DNA from 4 places in the Pseudoalteromonas sp. bablab_jr011 genome. Region 3 is predicted to be linked to each of the others. Evidence: predicted binding sites of a transcription regulator. Region 3 holds the regulator's gene; each other region holds the start of a gene.

What was found. Region 3 encodes sigma-54, which starts transcription at its own class of promoters, with help from an activator protein. Its sites were predicted from a motif close to GTTGGCACGNNNNTNGNNT; they were not measured.
Region 1: a site for sigma-54 is predicted at 6,266-6,284, ahead of fliE (flagellar hook-basal body complex protein FliE). Genes of this name have one in related genera too.
Region 2: a site for sigma-54 is predicted at 4,904-4,922, ahead of JIG41_RS03100 (YggN family protein). Genes of this name have one in related genera too.
Region 4: a site for sigma-54 is predicted at 4,567-4,585, ahead of JIG41_RS02275 (BON domain-containing protein). Genes of this name have one in related genera too.

What each region holds. Positions count from the first base shown of each region.
Region 1 covers NZ_JACDWU010000020.1:21,817-29,785, forward strand. Annotated here, with positions in the region: gene JIG41_RS00570 (flagellar hook-length control protein FliK) at 1-400, opposite strand, end outside; gene fliJ (flagellar export protein FliJ) at 497-952, opposite strand; gene fliI (flagellar protein export ATPase FliI) at 952-2,286, opposite strand; gene fliH (flagellar assembly protein FliH) at 2,304-3,122, opposite strand; gene fliG (flagellar motor switch protein FliG) at 3,126-4,166, opposite strand; gene fliF (flagellar basal-body MS-ring/collar protein FliF) at 4,159-5,874, opposite strand; gene fliE (flagellar hook-basal body complex protein FliE) at 5,895-6,227, opposite strand; gene JIG41_RS00605 (sigma-54 dependent transcriptional regulator) at 6,392-7,798, opposite strand; gene JIG41_RS00610 (PAS domain-containing sensor histidine kinase) at 7,795-7,969, opposite strand, start outside.
Region 2 covers NZ_JACDWU010000092.1:19,568-27,536, reverse strand. Annotated here, with positions in the region: gene JIG41_RS03135 (cytochrome b/b6 domain-containing protein) at 1-431, opposite strand, end outside; gene JIG41_RS03130 (AzlC family ABC transporter permease) at 585-1,292, shown strand; gene JIG41_RS03125 (AzlD domain-containing protein) at 1,289-1,588, shown strand; gene JIG41_RS03120 (iron-containing alcohol dehydrogenase) at 1,595-2,749, opposite strand; gene JIG41_RS03115 (LysR family transcriptional regulator) at 2,907-3,773, shown strand; gene JIG41_RS03110 (glutathione peroxidase) at 3,841-4,323, shown strand; gene JIG41_RS03105 (PA3496 family putative envelope integrity protein) at 4,378-4,566, opposite strand; gene JIG41_RS03100 (YggN family protein) at 4,958-5,758, shown strand; gene JIG41_RS03095 (PLP-dependent aminotransferase family protein) at 5,822-7,264, opposite strand; gene JIG41_RS03090 (DMT family transporter) at 7,366-7,969, shown strand, end outside.
Region 3 covers NZ_JACDWU010000326.1:14,693-22,661, forward strand. Annotated here, with positions in the region: gene lptB (LPS export ABC transporter ATP-binding protein) at 1-352, shown strand, start outside; gene JIG41_RS21735 (RNA polymerase factor sigma-54) at 467-1,963, shown strand; gene hpf (ribosome hibernation promoting factor) at 1,990-2,277, shown strand; gene ptsN (PTS IIA-like nitrogen regulatory protein PtsN) at 2,281-2,733, shown strand; gene rapZ (RNase adapter RapZ) at 2,734-3,582, shown strand; gene JIG41_RS21755 (HPr family phosphocarrier protein) at 3,592-3,864, shown strand; gene mgtE (magnesium transporter) at 4,080-5,438, shown strand; gene JIG41_RS21765 (YgiQ family radical SAM protein) at 5,479-7,656, opposite strand; gene JIG41_RS21770 (EAL domain-containing protein) at 7,778-7,969, opposite strand, start outside.
Region 4 covers NZ_JACDWU010000079.1:66,198-74,166, reverse strand. Annotated here, with positions in the region: gene fldB (flavodoxin FldB) at 1-350, shown strand, start outside; gene JIG41_RS02300 (DUF2147 domain-containing protein) at 435-863, opposite strand; gene JIG41_RS02295 (hypothetical protein) at 968-1,402, shown strand; gene JIG41_RS02290 (hypothetical protein) at 1,676-2,356, shown strand; gene JIG41_RS02285 (tRNA1(Val) (adenine(37)-N6)-methyltransferase) at 2,411-3,109, opposite strand; gene srmB (ATP-dependent RNA helicase SrmB) at 3,186-4,412, shown strand; gene JIG41_RS02275 (BON domain-containing protein) at 4,630-4,959, shown strand; gene JIG41_RS02270 (hypothetical protein) at 5,005-5,937, opposite strand; gene radA (DNA repair protein RadA) at 5,983-7,368, opposite strand; gene JIG41_RS02260 (PilZ domain-containing protein) at 7,708-7,969, shown strand, end outside.

The DNA of each region.
Region 1 (7,969 bases), on a different contig from region 3:
TATCAACCACAATCCCACTAAATTCATGTTTGTCTGCGAGCACGTTTACACGCGTGCTCATTGCGTGTGATGCATTAATTTGTGAGAGCAGTGGGTTGTCTTCCCCTTCGATGAGGGCAACGTCTGTGCCTTCATCATTATGCGTCGGCTTATCAGAGACCTGTTTGCTGTCTGTATTATTTGCTACGACACCGCCTGCTTGTTCAGCCTCACTTTGCATTACGTTACTATTGTCGCTCTGTTTATTAGCGACAGTTTTAGAGTGTACCGCTTCGCTTGCTTCAGACAATTCAGTTAAAAAGCTTAGGCCTGATGCGTGATCATTTGCCTCTGATTCTTTGCTTAAAAAACCAGTATCGTGCTCAGTTTTAACCTGCAAATTAATATCACTGATCGCCATAATTCACCTAAATATAAAGAGGCAATTTGCCGCCGCAAGTGCCAAAATTAACGCTGTTAAGCAGATAGCTGCAAATTGCATGCCTAAAAATCAGGATTATAAGGTTGGGTTTTTCAGTTGACGCTGGAAGAACTGATTAGAGGCAAACTCGTCCAACATTTTTTGTTCATTTTTAGCCACTATCGCAGCCTGTTTTAACGCGTGTTTCTCAATTAATTTAGCGACTGCTTTTGCTTTAACTTGCTGTTTTAGCCACAGTGTTTTTCTTTGCGATACAACTTGTTTTGCCGTATTAACAGTACTGGCTTGTTGGCGAATGGCTTCTTCGATTTTTGCTATAAACGAATGGTACTGACTAAACCCTGCGCTTGATAAACCAGAACGGCCTTTTAAGTGCAATTGCTGTGAGTACTCTAATCGAAAGTTGTTTAGACCTTGCAGTTTTTGTTGATTACTTTGCAAGTGCTGCTGCGCTTTTAAGTAATCCATGCGCAATGATTCTTCTTTGTCGTTTTCAAGCTTTAATAATAAATCAAGTTTACTGTTTGCCATTATGCTTGTCCTAATAACTGCGCAAGGCCTTGAAGGCCATCATCATAACTGATCACATCTTTCATGCCTTGCTGTAGGAATTGATTGACTCTTGGCATCATATTAATGGCTTGATCGAGCATCGGGTCAGTGCCTTTTTGATATGCTCCAAGCGTGATCATATCTTTATTCTGCTGATACATTGAATAAACCTGTTTAAGCACACGTGCTTGCTGCATATGCGCCTCTGACACCACTTGCGGCATCACCCGCGAGATCGACTTTTCAATGTCTATTGCGGGATAATGGCCGCTATCAGCAAGCTCTCGAGAGAGCACAATATGTCCATCAAGAATAGCTCGAGCCGAGTCAGCAATAGGGTCTTGCATATCATCCCCCTCACTCAGTACCGTAAAAAAGGCTGTGATAGATCCTTGCCCTTCGCCGCCATTCCCCGCGCGTTCTACCAATGCTGGTAACTTAGCAAACACCGAGGGTGGGTAGCCTTTTGTTGCCGGTGGCTCACCCACTGCCAGCGCTATTTCACGCTGTGCCATAGCATAACGGGTTACAGAGTCGAGCAGTAACAGCACATTAAGCCCTTGGTCACGAAAATATTCTGCAATGGTTACTGCACTTTCGCAGCCTTTTAAACGCATCAAGGGAGATGCATCAGCAGGAGCAGCAACGACCACTGAACGTTTACGCCCTTCTACTCCTAGTATTTCTTCAATAAACTCTTTGACCTCACGGCCACGCTCACCCACAAGACCAACAACAATGACGTCAGCCTCTGAACCACGAGTCATCATTCCTAGCAGCACCGACTTACCAACACCAGAGCCTGCAAACAAGCCCATACGCTGGCCTTGACCCACCGTAATCACAGAGTTTATCGCACGAACACCCACATCCATCGGCTGACTAATTGGTCTTCTTGAAAGGGGGTTAATCGTATTTTGCGCAAACTTGAGGTAGTGCTCAGCATTAACAGCACCCAGCCCATCCAACGGTCGACCTAAGCCGTCAACAACCCGACCTAATAAGCCCATCCCTACAGGTAAACCCGTTTCATTAACTTGTGGGATCACTCTTGCACCGGGGAGTACTCCAGAAATATGGTCGTTTGGCATCAAATAAAGCGTTTGGTCGTTAAAACCAACCACTTCAGCATCGACAAACCCATTGATAGTTTCTATTTTACATTGGCTGCCTACTGGCGCTCTCAAACCTCTTGCTTCAAGCGTCAAACCGACTACGCGCGTCAACATACCCGCAACGGCCGGTTTAGAAACTTTAATATGCTTTTCGTACCGTTTTAAACGGTCGCTAAGGGTCATTGATTGACTACTCATAGTGAGCCTAAAAAGAGTTAGATACCACTATTATGCAAGAAGTTTTCCAATGTTTCTTTGACGCGTGTTTTTACGGTCATATCGATGGATGATTGCGGGGTTTTTATTTCGCAGCCGCCGCGTTCAAGTGTCGGTTCTGCTACTAATTGCCAGTGATTATCTGTAATAGTTTGCTCACCGTAACTTTCAGTGATCAGCGCAATGTCATCTGGGTGTAGATGAATACGCACTCTTGTTTGCTCGTCTGCTAGTGCATCAATAGCGTGTTTAAGTGCGTGCAAAATAACATCTGGTGATGTTTTTATTTCTTGATAAATAAGCGATTCGCTAAGCATAACGGCCAGTTGAACAAGTTGCTTTTCAGCACTTTCATCCACTTTTGATAAGGGCTGAGTTAGGCTATCAAGCAAACTTCTTAGCGTAGTCAGTTGCTCTTCTAAAATCGGTTTTATGTCTTCTTGGCCTTGTGCTTTACCCAGCTCAACACCCTCTTTGTAGCCCGCTTCTTTTCCTTCACCCACGCCTTTTTCAAAGCCATCAATGTAACCTTGCTCATGGCCTTGCTTTAAGCCTTCGTCGAAAGCATCTTGACGAATTTTTTCAAGCTCAGCCATCGTCAAAGGTGGAAATTCAGGTTCTTCTGGCTCTTCTTCAACGTCTTTTTTTTCTTGCTCTTTACGGTACAGATCAGCCAAAGGGGTACCGTAAGCTGTTGAGCGCCCAGCAAACTTTCGGGTATCTTGCGCTACATCAGGAATCGGCCAGTTCTCGAGTAGTTCATCGACTGCGTCACTTGCATGAACTGGGCGTCCGGGATGAAAGGAAGGCTTTGTCATGGTTTACAGGAACTCCTCACCACCGCCACCGCCAAGCATAATTTCGCCTGAGTCAGCTAAACGACGTGCTGTAGACAAAATTTCTTTTTGTGCCGCTTCTACTTCACTAATACGCACAGGGCCCATAGCTTCTAAGTCGTCGGCCAGTAATTCCGCTGCACGTTTAGACATATTACTTAAGATCTTCTCTTTCAGTGCCTCATCTGTGCCTTTAATCGCTTTCATTAAGACATCTTGCTGTACTTCGCGCAGAATCGCTTGAATACCTCGATCTTCTACATCCATTAAGTTTTCGAATACGAACATCAAGTCTTGAATTTGTTGCGACATTTCTTCGTCATGCTCACGAATCGAATCCATTAACTGACCTTCGATATTGGTATCAAGGTAGTTCATGATATCTGCCGCTGCTTTTAAGCCGCCCATTTTCGCTGCCTGTGCACCTGCTTGGCCGGCGAACTGTTTCTCCATGATCTCGTTTAACTCTTGCAATGCAGCTGGTTGAACTTCTTCAAGGTTCGCAATACGCATCGTTAAATCAAGACGCACTTTCTCTGGGAATTGCGACAGAATCTCGGCTGATTGCTCAGGCTCTAAGTAAGAAAGCACAATGGTTTGAATCTGCGGATGCTCATTACGAATAATATTAGCCACCTGTTTCGAGTCCATCCACTTAAGTGAATCAAGACCTTTCGCTCCCGAACCCATCACAATTTGGTCGATTAGGCTGGCGGCCTTATCTTCACCAAGTGCGGCCGTAAGCGCTTTTTTAATAAAGTCTTCAGATTGGAAACCTATGGTACTGAAGCTTTGAATTTGCTCAATAAACAAGTTATGAACGGCGCTGATTTTCGCTTGCGATAAATCGTCTAATGCAGCCATCGCCATGCCCACTTTTTGCACTTGCTTAGGCTCTAAGTGTTTTAGAATTTGCGCAGCATCTTCTTCCGATAAACTCAGCAATAAAATCGCTGCTTTATCAACACCGTCTAATTTATCAACATCAAACGCCGGTGGGAGTTGTTTTTGTTCTTGATCAGTCATCTTCAGTTAACCACGCTTTCACTACTTGAGAAGACAGTTCTGGTTCATTAGCAACCAATGCACGAACTGCTTTGAGTAAATCTTCATCACCATGTAAATCTGGCAGCTGTAGTGTACCATCACTTGAGAATCCTACAGCAGCAGAGTCAAAGTCTTTATTTAGCATATCTAGCGTACTATCACCAATATCTACACCAGAGCTAAGTGCATCTTCATCATACTCTTCAAGTGTATCATCTGGGTAAATTAAGCGTTTCAGCATAGGTTTCACAACCGCCATGATAAGTACGATAATCACTAATGCACCTAATGATAAACGTAATATCTTCATAAACCAGTCTCGTTCCCAAATAGGCACTTCTATGGCCGCAGCGGTGTCTTCACGTACAAACGGAACAGTAACAACTTCAAGCGCATCACCACGTTGCATATCAAACCCCACTCCGCCTTGTAGCAAGCGACGGATATTTGACAGCGCTTCAACAGAACGAGGAACCATTGTTGTCTCGCCGTTTTCACCCACTTGTGGCACATAGTCAACCGCAACAGATACACTAATACGACGAATAACACCTGTTTGCTGACGCTTATGAGAAATAGTGGTATCTAGCTCGTAATTACGGGTTGCTTCTTTGTGCGAACGACTTGGGTTCATTGCACTACCAGCGCCCCCTTGTCCTGCAACTTCAGGAATATTTGAATTAACAGGCGGTTGATTAGTCAAGGCACCTGGGATCCCCACAGCAAGACCACCAATGTTATTTTCTTCAAATGTTGTTTCACTGCGCACTGCAGGTAAGTCTGGGTTGTAGCGCTTTTGTGTTTCTTCTACCGCACTAAAGTCCATATTTAAATCAACTTGCGCAGTGTAATTACCTAAGCCTACGACAGGAATTAAGATGCTGTCGATTTTATTTAAGTATTCTTCTTCACGCTTGCGCTCAATTTCATATTCTTTGCGAGAACGCGCTGCCAGTGAATTTTGTGAACCCGAATTAAGTAAGCGACCGTTTTGATCTGTCACCGTAACACGCTCAGGTGAAAGACCTTGTACTGCAGAGGCAACAATATCAACAACTGAGTCGATTTCTTCACCATCTAACATACGGCCACGTTTAAGAGTCAGTACAACGGTAGCTGATGGTAATTTTTCACGACGAGCAAATACGTTTTCTTTTGGAATTGCTAAAAGCACTTTGGCGCGAGTGACATTTTTTAGCTCTTCGATTGTGCGAGCAAGTTGCTGCTCACGACCATGTTTTAAACGTTCACGTTCTAAGCGTTGGCTAACACCAAAGCCCATATCTTGCATGATGATGTCGGTGCCTGAGCTTGGCGCTTGCTCAAGACCTTCACGGGCCATCAATAATTTAATATTTTGGTATTCGCCTTCTTCAACTGAGATGACATTACCATCAAGTTCATAATCAATCTTCTGTGCGTCTAAAAAGTCCAGCGTTTGGATAAGCTCTTCCGTTGGCATTTTACCCAGCGGTCGCATATCTGGTTGACGAGCCCAGATAATAATAAAAATTGCGATTGCCAAACAAATAGCCAGTGCAATGACCAACGTCACCTGACGTAATACATCAACGCCATTGAGGGCACTGAGGTAGCCTGACTTTTGCTCTTGTTGATCATCCGTGTCTGAAGTATCGACACCGCCGCCTGCGAGGGCTAGATCAGTTGATTGATTAGATTGCGCCACAATAATTCTCCACTACCTAGTTAAACAGGCATGTTCATGATTTCTTTATATGCTTCAACAAGTTTGTTGCGAACTTGCACCGTTGCTTCAAAAGCAACCGAAGACTTTTGCGAAGCAATCATTACTTCAGCAAGGGATACACTGCGGTCTCCCATCTCAAGTGCTGTTACTTTTTGTTTTGCTTCTTGCTGCAGGCCATTAACGGTATCTAGCGCGCTTGTAAGTAAGTCACCAAATTGCGCCGATGATGTTGGCTGAGCCTGAGTTGGTAAATTATTAACGGATTGACTACGGCTAGCTTCAAGTGCCATAGATTGCATTTCTTGAAATAATGCGCTGTTTTGAACTTTCATAATACTCTCTGACAATGCAGTTTACTTATACACAGATAAAGCACAAAACGTGCCACAAAATAAAACACTATAAATCAATGTGTTAGATGGTTATTTTGTTTGTCAGAGTTTTGACAGCAAACAAGCCCACACGGAGTGAGCTTGTCAGTTAAGGGGGGATGCTTTTAAGCGGGTAATGCAATACCTAAGTCGCGCATTTGAGCTAGTTTATATCTAAGTGTTCGTGGACTAATCCCTAATGTTTCAGCAACCTCTTTGCGCTTTCCTTGGCACCTAGCTAGGGTTTCTAAAATAATGCGATGCTCTTTGTCTTTAAGTTCATCTTTATAATTTCCCTGCTCGTTCACAGATGGAATTTCGTCATGCGTGGGGTTAACCACTTGCTCTTTATAAACCGGGGCATTTTGCACCGGTGCACTTTTTACAGTCAGTGCTTTAACCACTAAGAGCTCTTCAATAAATATATCGTCTTCATGAATGCTATTACCATCACATAGTATCAGTGCACGCTGAATCACATTATCAAGTTCTCGGACATTTCCCGGCCAAGCATGCGATAGCAGTTTTTGCTTAGCTTGCTCAGTTAATAATGCGATAGGCTCTTTACTTCTGATGCAATGACGCTCAATTAAATGCTCTGCAAGGACAATAATATCACCTGGGCGCTCACACAGCGGACGCCACATTAACGGAAAAACATTTAAGCGATAATACAAATCTTCTCTGAATAAATTTTCGCTAACAGCTTCTTTTAAATCACGGTTACTGGTTGCGAGTACTCTAACATCGAGCTCAATGGTTTTACGACCACCCAAACGCTCAACTTCACGCTCTTGCAAAACACGCAGTAACTTAGCTTGCAGACCCAAATCCATTTCGGTGATTTCGTCAAGCAAGATAGTGCCACCTTGTGCTTGTTCAAATTTGCCCGGACACGCTTGAATCGCCCCAGTAAACGCGCCTTTTTCATAACCAAACAAGGTCGCTTCTAACATGTTCTCAGGAATAGCGGCACAGTTAATCGCTACAAAAGGAGCATCTGCGCGACTTGATTTATCGTGAATAAAGCGCGCCAGCACTTCTTTACCCGAACCACTGGGTCCGAGCACCATAACACTGGCATCTGAACGCGCCACTTTACTGGCCAGCTCAAGTAATTTAATACTGGATGGATCCGCGACAATCGGCCCATCGGTTTCTTTTTCTTTCTCGGGTAAATAACGACTCACCATATTCAGTAAAACTTCGGGTGCAAATGGTTTAGCCATATAATCAATGGCCCCTAAACGCATTGCCTCAACCGCATCATCAATGGTGGCGTATGCTGTCATCATTAATACTGGTAGTTCAGGGTAATTAAGTTTAATGCTACGCAATAAATCAAGGCCGCTCATCGCGCCCATTTGTACATCGCTTACCACCAATGAATACGTTCCTTGCTTTAGCAATACCATTGCTTGCTCGGCACTGTCGGCAGCGATGCAATCAATACCTGACATTTCCAATGTATCAATTAAGGCTTCGCGTAAGCCTGCGTCGTCTTCAACGACTAAAATAGAGTTCGTATTCATCTTGCCTCCACTGACGTAGTTTCTGCACTAATGGGCAGGATTAAACTAAAACATGCCCCCCCATGGGCATTATTAGCCACTTCGACCCGTCCTTGATGCGCATTAGCGACTGAGCTTACGACTGCAAGCCCAAGCCCTGTACCTTGGATTTTCGTTGTGTAAAAGGGTTCA
Region 2 (7,969 bases), on a different contig from region 3:
ATATCAAAGTTCAGGTGATGTAACCAACCAGCAAACTCAACCGTATCCGTAGATACATATTTAACAAGCGGTCCATCGGTAAGTATGTCATCGCTGGTCATCAATCCTGAGCCTAGTTGCGCCAAAATTAATATAAAAAACGCGATGACCATATAGCTGCCGGCAGCCCCGTGACCAGCTTTATGCTCATTATTTTTAAATGACTTAATTGCCGCAATCGGTGAATGTATCAATGAGGACAGCTTGGCCGTTTTACTGCCAATAACCCCCCATATAAGACGCGTGATTATGAGCGCTAGCGTGAAATACCCGGTTGCAAAATGTAGCTCCAGCATGCCTTCTTCAGCACTAAAATAAAGCGTTGCAATTGCAACGACTAATAACCAATGAAAGCTTCTTATAAAGCCATCCCATACTTTCACTTTAGACATGATAACGCTCCCTATGAAATATACTCAAAGCACTTAAAAAGACCAGAACCAGCAAGGCATTGGGGTATACATTATTGCAAACTTCGGTTATTTTGACACGCCTCCATTACAAGTGTTTTGATCTGAGCCATAACAACAAGTAAGAGCGATAAAATGCAAAAACCTATTCTCAAAGCGTTATTAAAAGGCTTTTTCGACATGCTCCCGCTATGTTTAGCCGTCATCCCGTGGGGCATTCTGTGTGGCTCTTTAGCAATCCAAAATGGCTTTAGTGCGTTTGAAACACAAGCAATGTCACTACTCGTATTTGCCGGTTCTGCGCAGTTAGTCGCGATTGAATTAATGGCTGGTAATACCCCCTTACTCACTATTTTATTTACCACGCTTATTATAAGTTCAAGACACTTTTTGTATGGCCTAGCCATCCGCCATAAAGTCATTGATCAACCATTTGGTTGGCGTTTACCTGTCAGCTTTGTTTTAACCGATGAGTTATTTGCTTTTTCGCATCACCCTAAAGCCTACCAAACAAAGCTGCGCCTTATTTATGCTTTAAGTGCTGGCTTTAGTTTTTATATCGCATGGAACATATGGACATTGCTTGGTATTGTTGCTGGCAGCTTATTGCCCGATTTAACAAACCTAGGCCTTGATTTTGCTATTGCCGCCACTTTTATTGCATTAGTGGTGCCAGGGGTGAAAAACCTCGCAACTCTTGCCACCGTCGTCACCGCAGGAGTCGTTGCAACCCTCCTTAAAAGCCACGGTTTTCAGTTATGGTTAGTAACAGCAGCACTGATTGCTATGTCGGTTGGGTACGCAATTAGCCGCTGGCAAGCAAAAGAGGAGCATAGTGCATGATGACCACGATTGTATTAATGGCGTGTATTACTTTTTTTACGCGTTACTTGTTTCTACACCGCGCTTTGCCTTTTAAGGTAGGCCCTAAAATGCAGCAGTTTTTGAGTTTTAGTGCTCCTGCCGTGCTCACTGCTATTTGGGTGCCCATTGTACTTATTAATGATGAAGGGATTAATTTAGATTGGCAAAATCCCTACCTAAGTGCTGCGGTACTTGCCGTTATTGTGGCTTACAAAACACACAACATTTACTACACAACACTGGCAGGGATGGGATTATTTATAATCTTGAGCTAACGCAACTTATACGCTGGCGAGCAAAATAGCGCGGCTTTTCTCAAGTGTCACTTGCTCACGCTCACCCAGTGCAGTCATGCCATGGCGCTCTAACTGCGCAACAAGCTTATCTGCCACACTGTCGTCTAAGTTATAATCGCTCAAACGTGTTGGCATTTTAACACTGTGGAAGAAAGCTTCCGTTGCAGCTATCGCGTGTTCAATTGCCGCCTCTTCATTGGTAATATCCAGTCCCAGCACACGTTCTGCATATTGTAGTAACTTACCGCGCTTAGTGTCTTTTTGCTCAGCCATCATGCGTGGTAATACAATCGCTAGGGTTTGCGCATGATCAAGGCCGTACACTGCTGTCATTTCATGCCCTATCATATGTGTTGCCCAATCTTGAGGTACGCCCGCACCAATCAACCCATTTAATGCCATTGTTGCTGACCACATAATATTAGCGCGCACCTGATAATTTTCTGGCTCTGAGAATGCTTTAGGTCCTTCTTCAATGAGGGTCATTAAAATTCCTTCGGCAAAGCGGTCTTGCAACTTTGCACCTACATCATACGTAAGGTATTGCTCCATAGTATGTACAAATGCGTCAACAATCCCGTTAGTCACTTGGCGCTCTGGTAATGAAAACGTTACTGCGGGGTCAAGTACCGCAAAACGAGGGCGCACATACTCACTGGCAAATGGAAGTTTATCGTGAGTTTCAAGGTTTGAGACAACACTAAAGGTATTCGACTCAGACCCCGTTGCAGGTAAGGTCAGTACCACACCGAGTGCAACCGCCGATTTTACTTCTGCGCCGTTTGCTAAAATATCCCAAGGCTCACCCGTGAATTCAGCCGCAGCGGCAATAAACTTACTGCCATCAACCACAGACCCCCCACCCACAGCCAGAATGAAATCAATCTGCTTTTCTTTAACAAGCTCTACGGCTTTCATACAGGTTTGGTAACTTGGGTTTGGCTCAATACCTGCAAACTCAAACCACGTATGCTCACTTAATGCTGCTTTAACCTGATCATAAACGCCATTTTTCTTAATGCTGCCACCACCATAAGTGACGAGTACTTTGGCATTTTTAGGGATTTCTGACTGAATTTCTTTAATTTGTTGCTCACCAAAATGAATCTTGGTTGGGTTTTCAAAACTAAAATTTAACATGTGGCTTCCTCATCGTTGATGTGAGTTTTTATCAGTGAATAAACCATTTTAGTTATTTTTATATAGGGATAAAGCGGTAAAATAGATAATCACTTTTGCAGTAATGCAACAATAATTAACGTAAACTCACACTAGCTAGAAATCTTAGGATATGAATATGTGGCAAGGTTTAGACGAATTTTTATATGTTGTTGAGCAAGGGAGCTTTACTCATGCAGCCAAGGCGATGGAGGTCTCTACTTCACATATTAGTAGGCAAATTCAACAACTTGAAAACCGCTTAGGCTCAGTCCTTTTTCAGCGTACCACGCGAAAAATAAGCCTGACAGAGGCCGGAAAAGAATATGCGATCAAACTTAAAGCAATCCGGCAAGAGCTTATCGATGCGAATAACCAGTTACAGGGTGAGCAACGCCAACCTAAAGGGCTTATTCGTATTACAGGTGCCGGTGAATTTGTTGCCAATCAAGTTGCACCGAAAGTTGCCGAATTTGTCAAACGCTACCCGGAGGTCGAAGTCGAAATCGACTTCAATAGCCGTAATGTCAATTTAGTTGAAGAGGGCTTTGACTTAGCCGTTCGTTTTGGCCGCATGGAAGACTCCAATCTTATCGCCAGACCTCTTTGCAAGCGAATAATGACGCTTGTCGCAAGCCCTGAATACCTAGCCAACCATCCACGCTTAACGCACCCTTATGAGTTGACTGAACACAATTGCCTAATCGCGATGAGGAAACGTTGGCGTTTTAACATTGATGAACACATCAAAGAAGTCCGTATAAATGGCAATTGGCGCAGCAATCACCCTCAAGCCATTTTAAGTGCAGCTATTGCTGGCATCGGAATCGCACATTTGGCACACGACATTGTTGAGCCCTATATTGCAAAAGGGCAACTTGTAACAGTGCTGGATGACTTTCAAGTCAGCGACAACGCCTCTTGGTTGGTGTATCCGCGCAAAGATCTCTTGCCTTACCGCGTACGTTTACTAATTGAGCACCTTACCAATGAATTCGCTGAATAAAATTCACACTTTCAGAAATAAGGCAAGCGGGTTAGAATCAATCAAATAATAATAAAAAGTCACTATTATGAACGAATTTTATCAACTCTCAGCAACCAACTTACAAGGCCAAACGGTTCACTTTTCTGATTTCGAAAATAAAGTCGTTTTAGTCGTCAATACAGCGAGCAAGTGTGGTTTTACACCACAATACGAGGGCCTGCAAAAATTGCACGAAAAATACCATGATCAAGGCCTCATTATTATCGGCTTTCCGTGTAATCAGTTTGGTAAACAAGAGCCCGGTGACGCAAAAGAAATTAAGGAAGGCTGCCTCATCAACTATGGCGTGAGTTTCTTAATGATGAGTAAGGTGGATGTCAATGGTGAACATGCTCACCCTGTCTTTAGGCACCTAAAATCAGAATTACCGGGCTTTATCACCCGTAAAATAAAGTGGAACTTTACAAAGTTTCTGATTGGTAGGGATGGTAAAGCGATTAAACGATTCGCGCCCCTCACTAAACCAGAACACATCGAGTCTGCAATTATTACGGCACTGAGCAAATAAACCTCGAACCAAAAAGCAATAAAGAGGCAATAGCCTCTTTATCTAAATTTATGCTTAGTCGTTCATGTACTCATCAAAGTCGTCTTCGCCTAAGTTTCTGCGCAAGCGTTTTTGCTCAAGATAGTCTTCCAACTTCTTCTTAACGCGTTGCTTTTTCTTGTCGTGTTGATTACGCCCGACCATTTCGTACTCGTCTTCAACAAAATCGTCATCTAGCGCATCATAACTAAATGTCTTACCCACAACCCACTCCATAAAGTGTTTGAGACCAATTCAGGAGATTAAAATTTGCTCTGTGAATTGGCAAAGATTAAAAAGCTCAGTGGTTATTTAGTATGTAAAAAACCACCAAAATAAAGCCACACCGCCATGCTAAAGTGGCGATATGTCAATATTGTGAATAAATAGCGCTAAATTTGATTTCTGAAAAGTGAGAGTTTTTTATCGTTTCGATAAAACACATTTATCCATGTGTGTTTTTTAGTTAATTTGACTAAAAAATGGCTAAAAAACCAAACAGCTTTCATTTTAAAAAACCACAAAAACAACATAACTCAATGAAAATAAACACAATAAAAACCTTGGCATTAAGTTTGATTATTTATTTTCGTCATTTCAAACAGGAAAGAAAAAAATGAAAAAGTTATTGTTAGTAAGTTCTTTATTTATCGCAACCAGCGCTATGGCTCATAACGATAATGATACGCATATTTCATTCAGTGGTGAGCAATGTGATGTTGAGTTCAAGAACGATGTTCGCATCACGCCAAACGAATTAGAAGTGTTCACTGCTGATAACCGCACAATGAAAATCATTGATCAAAATAACTTATACATTGATGGCGAAAACATCTCGCTGAATGCATCTCAACAACAAGCTATTGCAAATTACTCAGATAGCTTACGTAGCCAACTACCCGAAGTGGCAAACATTGCTCTAGAGGGTGTGAAAATTGCCGGTGTTGCAATTGAAGAAGTGGCAAACGCATTCAACATTAGTGGCTTTGATGACATCTCGGAATTAATGGATGAGATTAGTGTAGAAGTGCAAAATACCTTTTACCAACAAGGTGCATTCACCATGGGTCAGCAAAGTTTTGAAAAGTTTGGTCAAAATTTTGATGAACAATTCGACCAACAAATTGAGTCTGCAGTTGAATCGGCAATGATGCAATCAATGGGCAGTATTTTAGTTGCGCTAGGCTCTGAGCTTCTTGGCTCGGGTGGTGATATGGACACGTTTGAACAGCGCATGGAAAACATGGGTGAACAAATCGAAGCGCGTGTAGAAACACAAGCAGCGCAACTTGAAAAACGTGCCGACGCATTGTGTGGCAGCTTTGCCGATATTGCTCACAAAGAGCAACAGCTCGTTGCTTTAGTGCCACAACTCAAAGAATACCAACTGTTCACGTTCAAACAGAACACCCTGTAATGCATTAACATCCCTGAACCAATCTACTTGGTCTTATGGCGCAGAGCTTGCTCTGCGCTTTTTTTATTTTTTTGCAAGTACGGTTAGTTGTGACAACGTTTTGAGCGCGTCTTCCAAACGCTCTGACCAAGGCAAACCATAACTTAATCGAAAACAGCTGCGGTATTTTTTCCCCGCCGAAAAAATAAGCCCAGGAGTAATACTAATCCCCGCATCTAATGCTAAATGGAATAGTTTAACGGCATCATATTGGCTCCCTAAGTCCACCCAAATAACACACCCTCCCTGCGGGTTACTAATACGTGCACAACTTGGCATATATTGCTGCAGGCACCAAATCATTCGCTCTTTGTTGGCACTTAGTCGCTGGCGTAATAAACGAATATTTCTGTCGTATTCACCACTGGCAATAAATTCATACAAGGTCCATTGATTGATCAATGGCGCTGAGCAGCTCAAGGCTCGTTTAAAACGTCTGGCTTGTTCAGCAAACTGGCCCGCAATAATCCAACCAATCCGATAACTCGGCGCAGCCGTTTTTGAAAATGAGGCGCAGGTGATCACCAATCCTTTTTTAGAGTAAGCCTGCGCTGGTGTAGCACGTTTTGCGGTGTAATGTAGGTCACCGTATACATCATCCTCTATCAGCACAACATCACGAGCCTCAAGTAAAGCGACCAGCTGTTCACGCTTACTATCAGGCATAAAACTCCCCACGGGGTTATTCAATGAGGTAGAGAACACGCATGCTCTTATATCATGCTCATCTAGCGCCTGTTGTAAGTCATCTAACCAAATGCCTTCATCTGGGCATAGTGGGATTTCCAGCGCTTTCAATCCTAAACTTTCAATTAACTCAATGATGCCAAAGTAACAAGGTGATTCAATCGCAATCACATCACCAGGTTTTGCCACGCATTTTAGTGCAATGGCAAGCGCTTCTTGTGCCCCATTGGTGATCACCAATTCATCGCTCGCCACACCAATTCCGAAATCTAAATAACGATGAATCAATTGCTTTTTTAACGGAGCAAAGCCATCCATCGGCCCATAATTAATTACCGTAGCTCCGGCCAATGTCATCACTCGGCGCATCGTTCGTGCTAATGCTTTATCGGTGGGTGCCGCAGCAATTGGATTAGCAATACCAAACGGGACAACATTGGCTTTGTGAATTGCGCTATAAACTTGCTCTATCAGCGCTTGCTTGTTGACAGTCATTGGCTCGCGGCTTAATTTCACGCGCTTGGGTCTTGATTGATTTAACTGCGATGATTTTAAAAAGTATCCCGACTTCTCTCTCGCTTCAATCAACCCTTGCCCCTCAAGAAGCTGATAGGCCTGCTTAACGGTAGGAATACTGACATTAAGCTTTTCAGCCATTTTTCGCAATGAAGGGAGTTTTTCACCGGGTAATAACGATCCCTGTGACGATAAATCTCTTACTAACTGAGTCACTTGCTGATACAAGAACTCACTGTTACTGCGACTGTTCACTTGTGACATAGCCCACCAAACTGTATAGGTTGCATTTGTAGTTTTCTGTATATGTTAAGTATACAGAATCAACTTAAAATAAACACACTTACCCTATTTAGGCAATAAAGATGAAAAGCGCCGCTCTTTACCTTGCAACTGTATTGATCTGGGGATCAACGTGGCTGGCTATTGAGTTTCAATTAGGTGATGTCGCCGTTGAAATTTCTTTGTTCTATCGTTTTGCGATTGCCGCCATTTTAATGTGGGCATTTGTGTTATTTAAAAACCTGCCGATGCGTTATTCATGGCGTGATCATGGTTTTTTTACCCTACTGGCATTATTTAACTTTGGTTTGAACTACCTAACACTGTATTGGGCACAAAACTACCTTAGTTCTGCCATGGCCTCCATTGCATTCTCAATGCTATTAGTGATGAATATTATTAATACCCGACTGTTTTTTTCGAAACCAATCGCCAAGCGAATTTACGTTGGCGCATTGTTAGGCGTTTTGGGTATCGCCAGCTTGTTTTGGCCACAAATTCAGCAGTTCGACTTGAGTAATGGTACGTTGGTCGGGTTACTACTTGCGCTGTCAGGGACCTTTGTGGCTTCATTAGGTAATATGATCAGCGTCCGCAATTCTCAGCGTGATATTGGCGTTATGCAGGGGAATGCATGGGGCATGCTTTACAGTGCTATTGGCTTAGCCGTGTATGTATTAATAAGCG
Region 3 (7,969 bases):
TAGCATTCAACACATTCGTGACAGCCAAGGTATGGCATTGTCAGGGGGTGAACGCCGTCGTGTTGAAATAGCACGCGCACTGGCCGCTGACCCTAAATTTATTTTGCTCGATGAGCCTTTTGCTGGTGTTGATCCTATTTCAGTGTTAGATATAAAGAAAATTATTGAGCACTTAAAAAATCGTGGTATTGGTGTATTAATTACTGACCACAATGTGAGAGAAACCCTTGATGTTTGTGAAAAAGCCTACATTGTTTCTCATGGGGAGCTAATTGCATCAGGTACACCTGAACATGTGTTAGCCGACCAAACTGTACGCGATGTGTATCTAGGCGAGCAATTCAGGCTTTAAATACGCCACCGACTAGAGCATCTGCTAGACTTATAACAATGACAATAAATCAAATAAATAGTTAACGGCATCGTGCTATTGTTTGATAAGACTAAAAAGGATTGTTAGGGATACATGAGGCAATCATTACAGCTGCGCATGGGCCAGCAACTTACAATGACTCCACAACTGCAACAGGCTATCCGTTTGTTGCAGCTCAGTACATTGGATCTCCAGCAAGAAATTCAAGAAGCGTTAGACTCTAACCCTTTGCTTGAAGTTGAAGAAGCAGATTATGCAGAAGAGAGTATTGGCAAGAACGAGCAAAAAGCCGAATCTGACGATACCCAACTAAGCGCGTCGGCTGACGAAGCTGCGAGCGAGTACGAGCAAGAAAGCAGTGATGCCCTCAACAAAGACACCGTAAGTGACGACTTAGCAATGGATGTTACGTGGGATGAGTACATGAGTGCTGCCCCATCAAGTTCCTCAGGTCCAATGCCTGAAGATGAATCAATTTACCAAGGCGCATCAACCGAAACTCTCCACGAATACCTAATGTGGCAGTTACAACTAACTCCATTCAGCCCAACAGACGAAGCGATTGCCGTTGCGATTGTTGAGGCAATTGATGATTCGGGTATTTTAACCGTAAGCTGCGAAGACATTGTTGAAAGCTTCAATCAAAATAACGATGAAGAAGAAATCGAACTTGATGAAGTCGAAGCTGTCTTAAAAAGAATCCAATTATTCGATCCTGTCGGTATTGGCGCCCGTAGTTTACAAGAATGTTTGTGTATTCAATTACGCCAATTCGATGCTGACACCCCCTATTTAGCTGAAACTAAAATGGTGTTATCAGAACATATTGAATTATTAGCGAGTCGTGACTATCGCACTTTGATGAAAAAGACTAAGCTTAAAGAAAGTGAGCTGAAAGAAGTCATGACATTGATCCACAGCTTAAATCCAAAGCCTGCGGATACAATTGTTAGAGAAGAGTCTGAATACGTGATACCCGATGTATCCGTAAAAAAAATAAAAGGCCGTTGGGTAGTTGAACTAAACCCAGACTGCATGCCGAAAATCAGAGTGAATAGCCACTATGCGGCGATGTCACGTTCTGTAAAATCAAGCAGTGATAGCCAATTTATTCGCTCTCATTTACAAGAAGCAAAATGGTTTATTAAAAGCTTAGAAAGCCGTAATGACACGTTATTAAAAGTGACTAACTGTATTGTTCAACAACAACAGGCTTTCTTTGAACATGGTCCTGAGGCCATGAAACCCATGGTATTAAATGATGTCGCAGAAATGGTCGAAATGCATGAATCAACAATTTCGCGAGTAACAACACAAAAATACATGCATACCCCGCGGGGAATTTTTGAGTTGAAATATTTCTTCTCCAGCCATGTAAGCACTGAAAATGGGGGTGAGTGTTCATCTACGGCAATTCGCGCTTTAATCAAAAAGCTAATCGCCGCAGAAAACACAGCTAAACCATTGAGTGATAGCAAAATTGCAGATATATTGGCTGAGCAAGGAATTAAAGTAGCTAGACGGACAATAGCAAAATATCGAGAGTCTCTAGCAATACCTCCGTCGAATCAGCGTAAGAGTCTGATTTAGACGTTTTACATAGAAGGAAAATGCTTATGCAACTAAATTTAACTGGTCGTCATGTAGAAATCACAGATTCATTAAGAGACTATGTAAACACCAAGTTTGCGAAACTAGAAAGGCATTTTGACCACATTAATAATGTTCATGTCATTCTAGATGTAGAAAAACTAAGCCAAAAAGCAGAAGCAACTTTACATGTAAACGGAGGCGAGTTATTTGCCTCTACTGAACACCAAGATATGTATGCAGCCATCGACTCGTTAATCGATAAACTTGATCGTCAAGTAATTAAACACAAAGAGAAATTAGCTCGACACTAAATTATGAAACTTAGTTCACTTACTAACCAGGACTGCAGCAAAGCTGCGGTCCTTTTTAATAGCAAAAAAAGAATTCTCGAATTTATCAGCGAACTGGCTCATGAGCAGCTCCCTCATTTATCTCAGCAAGATATACTCAATGCCCTATTGAACAGAGAAAAATTGGGCAGCACGGGTATTGGCCGAGGTATTGCGATTCCACATGGTCGTATGAGCGGTGCAGATCAGCCACACGCATTTGTAATTGTGAGTGAGTCACCTATAAATTTTGATGCAATTGATAATCGTCCAGTGGATATTTTTGTCGCACTCATCGTACCAGATGGTGACTGTCAGCTTCATCTAAAGACCTTATCAACAATTGCTGATAGACTTAAAGACAAAGAATTTTGTAAACAGCTACGCAGTGCTAAAACAGATAGTGATCTGTTTAAAGTCATTGCATCAGAGGCATAAATGGAATTAATTATTATCAGCGGTCGCTCTGGTTCAGGTAAATCAGTCGCTTTACGAGTACTTGAAGACTTAGGCTATTACTGCGTTGATAATATTCCTGTAAACCTGCTTCCTTCGTTAGTACGCAGTGTGTCAGATAATTACGACAAAATTGCTGTAAGTATCGATGTGCGTAACCTGCCGAAAGAACAGCAAGAATTTAACGATATTCTTGAGTATTTACCGGGCTTTGCAAAACCTACGTTGTTTTATTTAGATAGTGATGATCAAACACTGATCAAACGATTCTCTGAAACACGCCGCTTACACCCATTATCGATTGACTCGCTGCCGCTTGATTTAGCGATTAAACAAGAAAAAGGATTACTGGATGTTTTGATCACCCGTGCCGATTTTATGATTGATACGACCGATCTCAGCGTGCATCAGCTTGCCGAATCTATTCGCGAAAAAATACTGGGTAAAAAAGACAAAAAGCTCATTATTACTTTTATGTCGTTTGGCTTTAAGCACGGTATTCCAAAAGAAGCTGATTACGTATTTGATGCTCGCTTTTTACCGAATCCACACTGGGAACCGGATCTAAAACCACTGACAGGCTTAGACCAACCAGTAAAAGATTACCTTGCTAGTCACAGCATAGTGCAAAAGTTTACATGGCAAATTCAAACCTTTGTACAAACATGGCTCCCTCACCTAGAGCGAAATAATCGCAGTTATTTAACCATTGCGATTGGCTGCACAGGTGGACAACATCGCTCAGTTTACTTAGCGCAAACCATTGGTGAGAGCTTTTCGAAAAGTCACGCAAACGTGAAAATACGCCACCGCGAGCAAGATACCCAATAGGCAACGACGATGCATGCTGAAGACACTTTTTTAATCCAAAATAAGCTAGGTTTACATGCACGAGCAGCCACGGTTTTAGCACAACTTGCACTGCAATTCGATGCTAAAATAACCCTTTACCAAGACGATAAAGAAGCCGAAGGCGATAGTGTATTAGCCTTAATGTTACTCGAGAGCAGCCAAGGCAAAGAAGTCCGTGTGGTGTGTGAAGGCCCCGATGCTGACGCAGCACTCAATGCAATAGGCGAATTAATTGCACAACGCTTTCATGAACAAGAATAGCATTTGCTAAGCCTTGACTGTTTACGTTAAACTTGCATTGGGTATTTAAAATTCCTGTTAAATATCCTACTTTTATATCGCTCGCTTCTCTAAAATACATTTTTCTTAGTAAATTTATCTCAGTGCGGCGATATCCCTGCAAATACTAAATTTAGCAACTATGCTGTATTTGCTGAGTCAGATTTTAAGCTATTTTTTCAGTTGTAAGGACGCCAATGCCAGAAGCCTTTGAACAAGATTACCCGCTACAACAACTAAAACAGGTGACCAAGTCACTCAATAGTGGTCAATTTGTTCAAGTGCGCGGCATGTTAGCAAAAACAGCACCGTGTGATACCGCACTCCTTTTAGAATCATCTCCGCATAAAATTCGCCGTATGCTTTGGCAGCTGGTAGACCCTGATGTGCGTGGTGACGTATTAGAAGAGCTCTCAGAAGATGTACGTTTAGGCATTATTGCCCAAATGGAACCTGAGCACATTGCTGCCGCAACCGAAGACATGGACGACGATGATTTAGGTGAGGTTCTTCGTAGCCTACCTGATACAGTCTACCAAGACGTTGTCGGCGCCATGGACTCGCAAGATAGAGAAAGAGCCACCCAAGCCCTGTCTTATCAAGAGCGCTCAGCTGGTGCCTTGATGAACAGCGATACGGTAACCATTCGCCCAGACGTCACACTAGATGTTGTTTTACGCTATCTGCGTTTACGCGGCGATTTACCTGAAGGCACCGATGATTTATACGTCGTTGATAAACATAATTGCTTTTTAGGGGCATTATCTTTAACGACGTTGTTGACCAATCCCTCAGATAAAGTGGTTCGCGACCTGATGGATGAAGACTGTGAATCTATCTTAATATCGATGGATGAAAGCGACGTGGCACAATTATTCGAACGCCATAACTGGATTTCAGCCCCCGTTGTAGATGATAACGCGCACTTACTAGGGCGTATTACCATCGATGATATCGTTGACGTTATCCGTGAAGATGCCGAACATAGCTTATTAAGCTTAGCGGGTCTTGATGATGAAGAAGATACTTTTGCTCCCGTATTGAAAAGCTCGCAGCGCCGCTCTATTTGGCTAGGAGTCAACTTATTAACTGCTTTACTCGCTGCAATAGTCGCTAGTTTTTTCGAGAATACATTAGCTATCTTACCTATTCTTGCTGTACTAAATGGTATTGTTCCCTCAATGGGAGGCGTAGCAGGCAGCCAAACGCTTACACTTGTTATTCGTGGTATTGCTGTTGGCCATATAAACCAAACTAACCAACGCTTTTTATTACTCAAAGAGCTCGCTATCGGCGCGCTAAACGGGGTAATTTGGTCTATTTTAATTGCGGGTGTTGTCGCGCTGTGGCAGTGGGACTTTAAACTCGGTGCGGTGCTTGCCTTTGCTATGTTCATGAACTTAGTGGCAGCCGGTATTGCAGGAGCCAGTATTCCGCTTATTTTAAAGAGAATGAAAATTGACCCTGCATTAGCAGGCAGCGTAGTGCTTACGACGGTGACAGATATAGTGGGTATTTTTGCCTTTTTAGGCACTGCGACTTGGTTACTTATTTAAACTAAAAACGGCCCTTGTGGGCCGTTTTGCTTTGTATAATCTATGTTGCTCGTTGCTTATTTTTACCAACACGCGGTTTGGTGTTCGCCTTCTTAAATTGGCTAAAACCTGTGTGGCGGGTTAGTGCAGCTCGGCCTGTGCGCCCTTTCCCTTTAGCGGCCTTTTCATTGCGCCCTTCCTCAGGAACTAAACAATGAGGGCCTTTACCAATGAGATTCGCTTTACCCATTTTTTTAAGAGCTTCACGGATCATCGGCCAACCTGCCGGATCATGGTAACGCAAAATTGCCTTATGCAGACGACGCTGACGTGCCCCTTTTGGAACAGGTACTTGCTCCGTGTTATTTTTAATATTACGCAACGAGTTCATCTCGGTATGATAGATTGTCGTCGCATTCGCCATGGGTGAAGGATAAAAGTTCTGAACTTGATCAAGCTTAAAGTCATTCGATTTTAACCACAGCGCCATATTCACCATGTCTTCATCTTTGGTGCCTGGGTGAGCTGAGATGAAATACGGGATCAAATACTGCTTTTTACCTGCCTCTTTCGAGTATTTATCAAACAACTCTTTAAACTTGTCGTAAGCGCCCATACCTGGCTTCATCATTTTCGATAACGGGCCATCTTCGGTGTGTTCCGGTGCGATTTTCAAGTAACCACCAACATGGTGAGTGACCAGCTCTTTAACATAGCGAGGGTCTTCAACGGCTAAATCGTAACGCACACCCGATGCAATTAAGATCTTTTTAATCCCTTTTACATCACGTGCTTTTTTATATAACTCAATCGTCGGCGTGTGGTCGGTGTCCATATGTTTACAAATATCAGGGTAAACACACGATAAACGACGGCATGTACTTTCTGCTTTTTTACTCTTACAACGTAATTTATACATGTTCGCTGTTGGGCCGCCTAAGTCAGAGATAACCCCTGTAAACCCTGGCACCTTGTCACGAATTTGTTCAATTTCGTCAATGATAGATTGCTCTGAGCGACTTTGGATAATACGTCCTTCATGTTCAGTAATCGAACAAAATGAACACCCACCAAAACAGCCTCGCATGATATTCACGGACGTTTTGATCATCTCGTAAGCAGGAATTTTTTCATCACCATAACTTGGATGTGGAATACGTTGATATGGCAAACCAAAAACGCCATCCATCTCTTCTGTTTCAAGCGGAAAAGCCGGCGGATTAACCCAAATAGAACGATCGCCATGGCGCTGAAATAATGCACGTGCACATCCGGGATTTGTTTCTTGGTGTAAAATACGTGATGCATGCGCATACAAAGGCTTGTTTACACTTACTTGCTCATAAGCTGGCAACTTAACATAGGTTTTTTCCCAAGGCTTAGGACGCGCAGGCTGAATTGTTATCGGCTTTGCCGCCTCAGCACTTAAATCAATACCGGCTTGTTTAAATTCAGATTTACTGCAGCCAACATCATCCGCACCATACGGATTAGGGATCGGGTCAATTTTGCCAATTTTATCGATGGCTGTTGAATCACTGCCGCGCCACCCTGGTAATGGCTCTTTACGAATAACCGCGGTACCACGAATGTCTTGAATTGAATCGACACTCTCACCGGCTGCAATACGATGAGCAACCTCGACCAATGGACGCTCAGCATTACCGTAGATCAAAATATCAGCTTTGGCGTCGAACAATATGCTTCGGCGCACTTTTTCTTGCCAGTAATCATAATGCGCAATACGGCGTAAACTCGCTTCAATACCACCAATCACTAATGGCACATCTTTATACGCTTCACGACAACGCTGACTATAAACAACAACTGCACGGTCAGGACGCTTTCCCCCAACATTACCAGGTGTGTAAGCATCGTCATGACGCATACGTTTTTCGGCAGTATAACGATTGATCATTGAGTCCATATTGCCCGCAGTCACCCCAAAAAAGAGGTTTGGTTTTCCAAGTGTCATAAAAGCATCTTTAGAATTCCAATCTGGCTGGGCAATAATACCAACGCGAAAACCTTGTGACTCAAGCATGCGCCCGATAACAGCCATTCCAAAGCTTGGGTGGTCTACATAGGCATCACCACTGACAATAATAACATCACAGCTGTCCCAGCCTAGCGCATCCATCTCTGCTCGGGTGGTTGGTAAAAATGGCGCTGTGCCATAGCATTCGGCCCAATACTTAGGGTAAGAAAACAGGCCACGCTCGGCTTTTAATGCGCTCATAAAATGTACTCTGCTACCAAAAAGGGGCGAATTATACCCCACTCTTAAGGATTATTATAGAAAACAAAACGCCCTTCAAATGGAAGGGCGCTTTTAAATCGTTGAGTTTTATCAAAGCCAATTAGTGCTTAGCTTGTAAATACGTAATTAACTCTTTCTCTGGCATAGGTTTAGCGTACATAAAGCCTTGCACTTCATCGCAACCAAGTTCACTCAAATAGTCTGCTTGGGCTTGTGTTTCAACTCCTTCAGCAATCGTTTTCAACCCTAATCTTGCGCCTAAAGAAATAATTAACGCTGCAATGGCTTCACA
Region 4 (7,969 bases), on a different contig from region 3:
TTGGTGAGTTACAAGAAGATTGGGAATCAATTTGGGACGACATCAAAGAGGTGAATCTAAACGGTAAAACCGTGGCCCTTTTTGGCATGGGCGATCAGCAAGGTTATGGCCAGTGGTTTCAAGATGCTTTGGGTATGCTACACGACGAAATTTGCCATCAAGATATTACCTTCTTAGGTCTATGGCCTAACGATGAAAGCTATGAATTTGAAGCGTCAAAAGCTCTCACAAATGAGGGTAAACACTTTGTTGGATTGGCACTTGATGAAGACAGCCAATATGAACTCAGCGATGAACGTATTGCTAATTGGGTTGAGCAAGTGATGACTGAATACAGCGAGACCCTGTAATATTCACTCCCTAATTAAGTGAGTTGCTGTATAACCCATTTATTTATTAAAACGCCAAGCATTGCTTGGCGTTTTAATGTCAGGCTATTCAACACGCTGCCAGTATTGGTTGCGGTAGAAAAAGGCGATATAACCGCGTACTTCAAGCACCTTTCCCTGTTCTTTAGGGGTGAGCTTTAAGGTGTAGGTTTTGCCATTGTTGGGGTCAAGAATTTCACCGTCTTGCCAACTGCCATCGCCCGCTTCTTTCGCGCCATCGATAATGGCCATTCCCAAAATTGGCTTATTTTTTTTATCGCCTTTACATGCATCACATATTGCATCTTGTTTGGCTGGGTTAAGAATTTTTTCAACTTCACCAATAAGTACACCGTTTTGCTCACGAATGCGTACCAAAGATTTAGCTTCATTGGTTTCTTCGTCAATGGTTTTCCAAAGCCCGACAGGGCTCATTGCAGCGACGCTTAATTGAGAAAATAAAAGGGCTGATAAAGCGATTGTGAGTCGTAACATAAAATACTCGCATAAAATTTAAGGCCTTATTACTATATCAGGGCTTGGTAAAACACACCATTTTGCTATGCTCAGAAAAAGACAACACATTGCGAGGGAACACAATGAGTCAATATACGTTACTTACCGGAGATATTGTCAGCTTCGACAATAATCAAGTCACCCCAATTAAAGCAGATGGCGAGATTAAAACAAACCGCTTTGGTGAGTCATTATTTATTCCGCATAGCGCTAAAACCGCCGTAGAGCTTGGTAAACTCGACGATAATTTATTTAACTTAAACAAATTAATGCGCTCTGGGTATGCCGACCCCTGCCCTGCCACACGCGTGCTAATTGAAACCAAAGACCCTTTACCTGATATCGATGGCTTATTGATAAAACGCCGTTTTAGTATCATTGATTTTTGCAGTGCTGAAATAGAAAAACAGCACACAAAAGCAGTCTTAGACACCTTACTTGAGCTTGAGCATGTTCAACAAATTCAACTTGATGAAGTAATGCAGCTGCAACCCCCCGTGCAATTAAGTGTAAAATAGAGGTACAATCAACGCATCAATATGCCATACCAATTCGCTTAATTAAGTGCGCTATTTTGGGGCGATAAAACCTCGTTGAAAACAAGGCAAAGGTTTCGTTATTTAGTTGCTCTCGGTAACTGCTCCTAGATTGCTCCTGCATTGCTCTGCATCCATGCAGTCGTAAATCAGCAATCTTTAACACAGGTCGCAACCGGTTTAATCCCTCAAAATAATTAAGCATTTTTTGCGAATTGGAACCATACGGCAGCTTCATTAGTAAAAGGATAAACAATGAAAAATGCGCTATTTTTACTCTTTGCAACAACGCTGCTTATAGGGTGTGATGAGTTAGAAGTCGAGGAAAGTCATGATTTTGGCAACCAGATGTATGAGAACAAGTATACACTGATAAACACCACCGCCTTAGAGGTTGACTACTCCATGGCAAATACCGACCTGTTTGGTAACGCAAGAGAAGTCAGTGATGCGCAATATTATGTAGACACGCTCGCATCAGGTTCATTACCTGTTGATATAACACACCTTCACAATGAACGACGCCGTATTTCATTTTATGTAGAAGATCACAGTGAAGCGAGCAACTTCGCAGAGCAAATGTATCAAGTGGACAACGACCAGCCTTACCATTTTGTCGCCTGGCAAAGTGGAGAAAAGCTGCGTTTAACGCTCATAAAACAGACTCAAAGTAACAAAGAGGGCTTTTTTGCGGTCCGCTTTCTTGCCACCGAAAACATTCGCTTAAAAATAGAGAATCAAATAGTTAACCTATATCAAAATCAATTAAGTACGTGGTATCACACTGATGACTGCGCAGATGATATTAAAGTCTCTCGACTGAATGATGAAGGTAAGCGTGTTGATGAATCAGTTGCCATTTGTCATGCCTCATATGGACACTCTTATACATTATTAGTAAGCGAAGATGGCCTACAATCGAGCATCAGTGAATAGCAAATACGACCTTTTAGAGTAAAGTGATAACGGACTATTAATGGCTGGTATGCGTCACATTTTCAAATAAAAGTCCTTGCATAGCGCACTATATTCAGCACTGTACGCGCCACTGTTTGCATGAATCGTTAAATGTGTTGTCGTTAAAGGGGCTGCAACCTGACTAAATAACATTAAACTGCGACTGGGTGCTTTTTTCTCGGTTGTTTTAACTAAACACAGGTGGTTTAAATACCAGCCTTCTTGCTCTGCAATGGCAATAAATTGCTCGGCCTCAGGACAAGGCAGTATCACATTGAGCAGAGTATGTGCATGACTCAGCGCACTACACGCTTTGATTAATTCGCTAAAACTCAATCCATCGGTGTGGCGCGCTGTATTGCGTGCTGCATTATCGCCTTTAAGGCTGGCATTGAAATAAGGTGGATTAGTGATAATTGCATCAAAGGGGGTTGCTGCTTTAAAAGACTGCACAGCCCCTTGATAAAGCATAATGTCAGGCCAAGGGCTATTAGCAAAATTAGCGCGAGCATCAATACACGCGTTAACCTCTATTTCGATAGCGTTAACAACCGCCTTCGGCGCACGTTGTTTTGCCATTAAAGCAAGCAACCCGGTGCCTGTGCCAATATCAACAATTCGTGCAGCATCGCTTACATGTGCCCATGCCCCCAACAAAATCCCATCTGTTGAAACTTTCATTGCAGTGTGAGTTTGCCCTATCGAAAACTGTTTAAACACAAAACCTGACATTTTTTCACCTTTTCATTCACCAACAGCTGGATAGCGCGTATAATTAACGCCAATTGTCCTCTATTTATGTCACTCTATGCAATTTTCTGAATTTGATATCGATAACAAACTGTTAAATGCCATTAATAAAATGGGTTTTGATACGCCAACCAGCATTCAACAACAAGCGATCCCTGAAGCATTACAAGGGCGCGATATTTTGGCATCTGCACCCACAGGTACCGGTAAAACAGCCGCGTTTTTGATCCCAGCTATTCAATACTTGCTTGATTTCCCTCGTCGTGACCCTGGTTTTGCCCGCGTACTTATCATGACTCCTACTCGCGAGCTTGCTTATCAAATCCATGAGCATTGTGAACAGCTTGCTGAGCAAACACACCTTAAAATAGGTGTTGTGACGGGCGGCATTAACTATGGAACGCACAAAGAAATTTTTGAGAACAATAACGACATTCTTATCGCGACACCTGGGCGCTTAATGGAATACCTCGAAACCGAGAACTTCCATGCTGAAAATGTCGAAATGCTTATTTTAGACGAAGCCGACCGCATGCTCGATATGGGCTTTCGTAAAGAAATGCTGCGTATTTGTGATGAAGCCAGAAATCGTCGTCAATGTTTTCTATTTTCAGCCACACTTGAAGGTGACAGTGTTGAGCTTTTCGCTGAGCGTATTTTAAATGATCCTGCGCTACTAGAAGCAGAATCGTCGCGTAAAGAAAAAGCAAAGATCCACCAGTGGGTTCACTTAGCCGACGACTACAACCATAAGCTTAAAATGTTAGTCGATATCTTAAACGGCGATGATATCCATAAAGCGATAGTGTTCGTTAAGACCCGTGAACGCCTAGAATCATTAATTGGTGCGTTAAATAACGAAGGACTGCGCGTTGCTTGGTTACGTGGTGAAATGCCACAAGATAAACGCATGAAAGCAATGGAGAACTTCCATTCTGGCCGCAATAAAATATTGGTAGCAACCGATGTGGCTGCCCGTGGTATTGACGTGGCAGATATCAGCCATGTGATTAACTTTGATATGCCTCGCACCGCAGACATATACGTTCACCGTATTGGACGTACTGGTCGTGCAGGCAAAAAAGGAATCGCGATTTCATTTATCGAAGCGCATGACGTTGCCATTTTAGGCAAAGTTGAGCGTTACATCGAACAAAAACTAAAGCGTCGAGTAATCAAAGGGATAGAGCCGCAACACAAAGAAGCAAAAATCCCTTCTAAAAAGAAAAAAGATCCAGCAAAGATCAAAGCGAAGAAAAAGGCAAAACCAAAAAAGAAAAAGTAGTGCGTGCTTAATAAGCCTTGTTAATAAAAATGCCGAGCCTGTCTCGGCATTTTTATCGCTGTTATTTGCCGTGTCTTTTTTACTGAACTATGTGTAATTACTTCACATACAGTTTCTTCAAAAAAATAAAACCTATAAAAATCAACAAACTAAAATTGGAACAGAATTTGTAATTGTTCATACAGAGTTCAATCTGTCATTATTGCGAGGGAATTGTATGAGCCGTTTCAAATTATCTGTTGTCGTAACCTTATTTAGCTGTCTTTTTTTATTGGCTTGCGCCACACAAGTCAGTGCCAACACCCATGTTTTAACAACCAGTACTTCGGCGCAACCGCGATTACAGCAAGTGGCTTTAAAGAAACTAACGAATAACCGCAATTTTAAAATTGAAAACTTACAGGTTATTGTAAGTGGCGATACGATTGAATTATTAGGTTCAACGGAAACGGGGTTTCAACGTGCGCTGGCACAAAAGTTCTTAGAACACAGTCAGGGTGTAAGGCATGTAAAAAATAACCTTAAAGTGAGTAAACTAGAGAGTTGAACACTTTAAGGTTATTGCAGCTAACGCACGGCTGCGGTCAGCGGGTTATTCACCACTGGCTTTTAAATTAATAAATTTCGCAAGCTCTTCAGGCTGACCAACCAGCATCATGATTTGCTGGTTGATTTGCATCATCGACTTGCCTTCAGGTAGGCGTGCCGATAAAGACAATTTTGATAAACCACTGGCAAAGTTTTTAATCGCAGTGTCTAACTCCGCACTTACAGGAGCTTGTTGTAATTGCATTGCCACAACTTGCTCAAGGTCATCAAGTGTCATGCCTTGCGCTTTTAAGAAGCTTTCGACAACAGTTTTAAGTTCACCGTCGTCGTTGATTTCAAGCTCGATACTGCGCGGCTCTAATTGGCTCATTGCCGCCATCATTTTTGATTGTTGCTGTAGTTGTTGCTCTAAAGTGAGCTCAGCCCCATTCGCAGCATTTTGTGCTTGGCTGATTGATAAAGATGCTTCCATCAACGCCGTTGAATTTGCTAAACCAAGATTAAAACGTACATCAGCCACTTCGTTTGCCTTCACGTTAAGCGCAAACTTGCTATCACCTGACTCTTTGTTGTAATCAAGCGATGAATTCACGTTGTAACTCGTTGCGGCAAGCTTATTATTCGCACTGTCTGGAAGTTGCGATAAAAACTCATCACTAAAGCGGAAATTTGTCATCACGAAGCCCGTGTGGGGTGGGATCGCATCAACTTCGTAACCCGTCACTTCAATATTGTCGATAGTGGCAATGGTTTCATCGCCTTCAATGCTTTGCACATTTATACCAGACAACTGCATGCTGCTACTGAACACGCTTGCTGAAATATCGCTGTAAGTGATATCTACACCACTTTGGCTTGATAAAGCGCTTAGTTGCTTATCAACAACCTTTTTCACTTCCTGTGTTGCTGTATAGTTTGCGTAAACGACGCCACCTACAGCTGCAGCAACAACGGCTGCAATTACTAACTTTTTCATTTTATTTCCTTTGATTGGTGTTTTTTATAGTCTATCAAATTACAACTAGTTTATTAAAGACAGTAACTCATGCACTGTTTTAACAGGTGTAATTTTTGCGCCCAATCCTTCCATTGATTTATGGTAGTTACGATATGGAATAAAAATTTCAGTGAAACCATGCTGAGCGGCTTCTTTTACTCGCGGCACCCCACTGTCGATGGGCCTAACGTCACCATTTAAGCTTAATTCGCCCATAATACAGGTGGTTCTTGGCACAACAAATTCATTCAAACTACTCAACAATGCCGTAACTAATGCTAAGTCGATACAGGTTTCAGACTCATCAATTTTTAGGCCACCGACAATATTAAAAAACGTGTCATGAAAGATTTTAGTCTTGGTGTGTTTACGCAAAATCCCTGTGAGCATTTTGATACGATTCATATTTAAGCCAACACACACTCGTTGCGGAAACTCAGCCTCGGTTTCTGTGGTTAAGCACTGAATCTCTAACAATAAATTACGATTACCTTTACGAATACATGTAATAGCCGATCCCGGCGATTCGGTGCTTGACCCCGATAAAAATATTTCGCTTGGGTTGTCAACACTGAGCATACCGCGCTCACACATTCTAAAAATACCGACGGTATCAATATCGCCAAAACGGTTTTTATTGGCACGTAAGGTACGAATTTGCCCATCGTTGGTATCAATATGCAGCAGCGCATCAACAATATGCACTAAGGTTTGCGGGCCTGCGATTTCGTTGTTTTTATTTACGTGAGCAATAATGAACATGGTGACGTCATTTTGCTTACAATATTGAGTGAGTGCTTGTGCTGCACTTTTAACTTGTGAAGGAGAGCCTGGGCTGCCATTAGCGGCTTCTGTCACAACCGCTTGAATTGAATCGATCACCGCAAACTTAATCTTGTTCTTATCAAGCTCTTCAATAATTGCTTCAACGCTGGTTTCTGACAGTAAATAAAGCTCATCAGGGTTATAATCTAAACGCAGTCGGTTTACACGGTTTTTAAACTGCGATAATGACTCTTCTGCCGTACAATAAAGTGACGGCATCACTTTCGACATGCGAGCAATTAAATCTGACAATAATGTCGTTTTTCCAGCCCCTGGATCGCCCGAAATAATATTTACGGAACCGGTGGTCACACCGCCACTTAATACACGGTCTAACTCACCAATGTCGGTTAAGCGTTTTTCTGCTTCGGCGGTTTCGACTTCATTAATTTTTTTTGAGCCGCCGCCAACACCGCCTGCGTAGCCTGCAACCACGGCACGGCTTGCCGCTTGTTTTGACTGTCCGGCTGAGGGCTTAAATTCTGCTAGCGTGTTCCATGCACCGCACTTACACTGTCCTTGCCAGCGCTGATAGTTCATGCCGCACTCTGTGCAGACAAATTCGATTTTTGCTGATTTTGCCATTCGGCCTTACCTATTTAGGTCGCTAATTTGTGACTAACTTGTTATTAAAAACTGACACTTATCACAATTAATGTATAGTAAGTTTATAATCACAAAAAGATAACTCGTTGTAACTAAAACCTCTTACTCCAGCTCTTTATTCAACACACTGTTAAATAAAGAACCGCTTTAGGGCATAGTTTTTGCTTACAAATAAAACTTAACAGTGCTTGCCATTTATTTGGCAAATACTTATAACAATAATTAATAAAATAAAAAAGTGACTACTGTTTGTGTTTTTACTGCGTAATTGCCGACTAGTATACCTACTTTTTTTAATAGACGTTGATGGTTTTATAAATGGCTGAAGACATTCTGCTTAAATATGAAAGCCTAGTTGAAGAGCTAAAGGCGTATTTAGGCACCCCAAAATTCGACAAACTGTTTAAATCAAAAACAGCGGGCTTAACTAAGCCTGAGCAGTTCTTGATCAAAATGGAGATGTCGCGTTTATCTCAGCCTGTTGCACGGTTTATTGATTTACGTGGGCAAGTAACGGGTCAAGTAAAACCATACGAATACGAAGGTAAACAGCACTTTATGGACGATACTGCCATCGAAG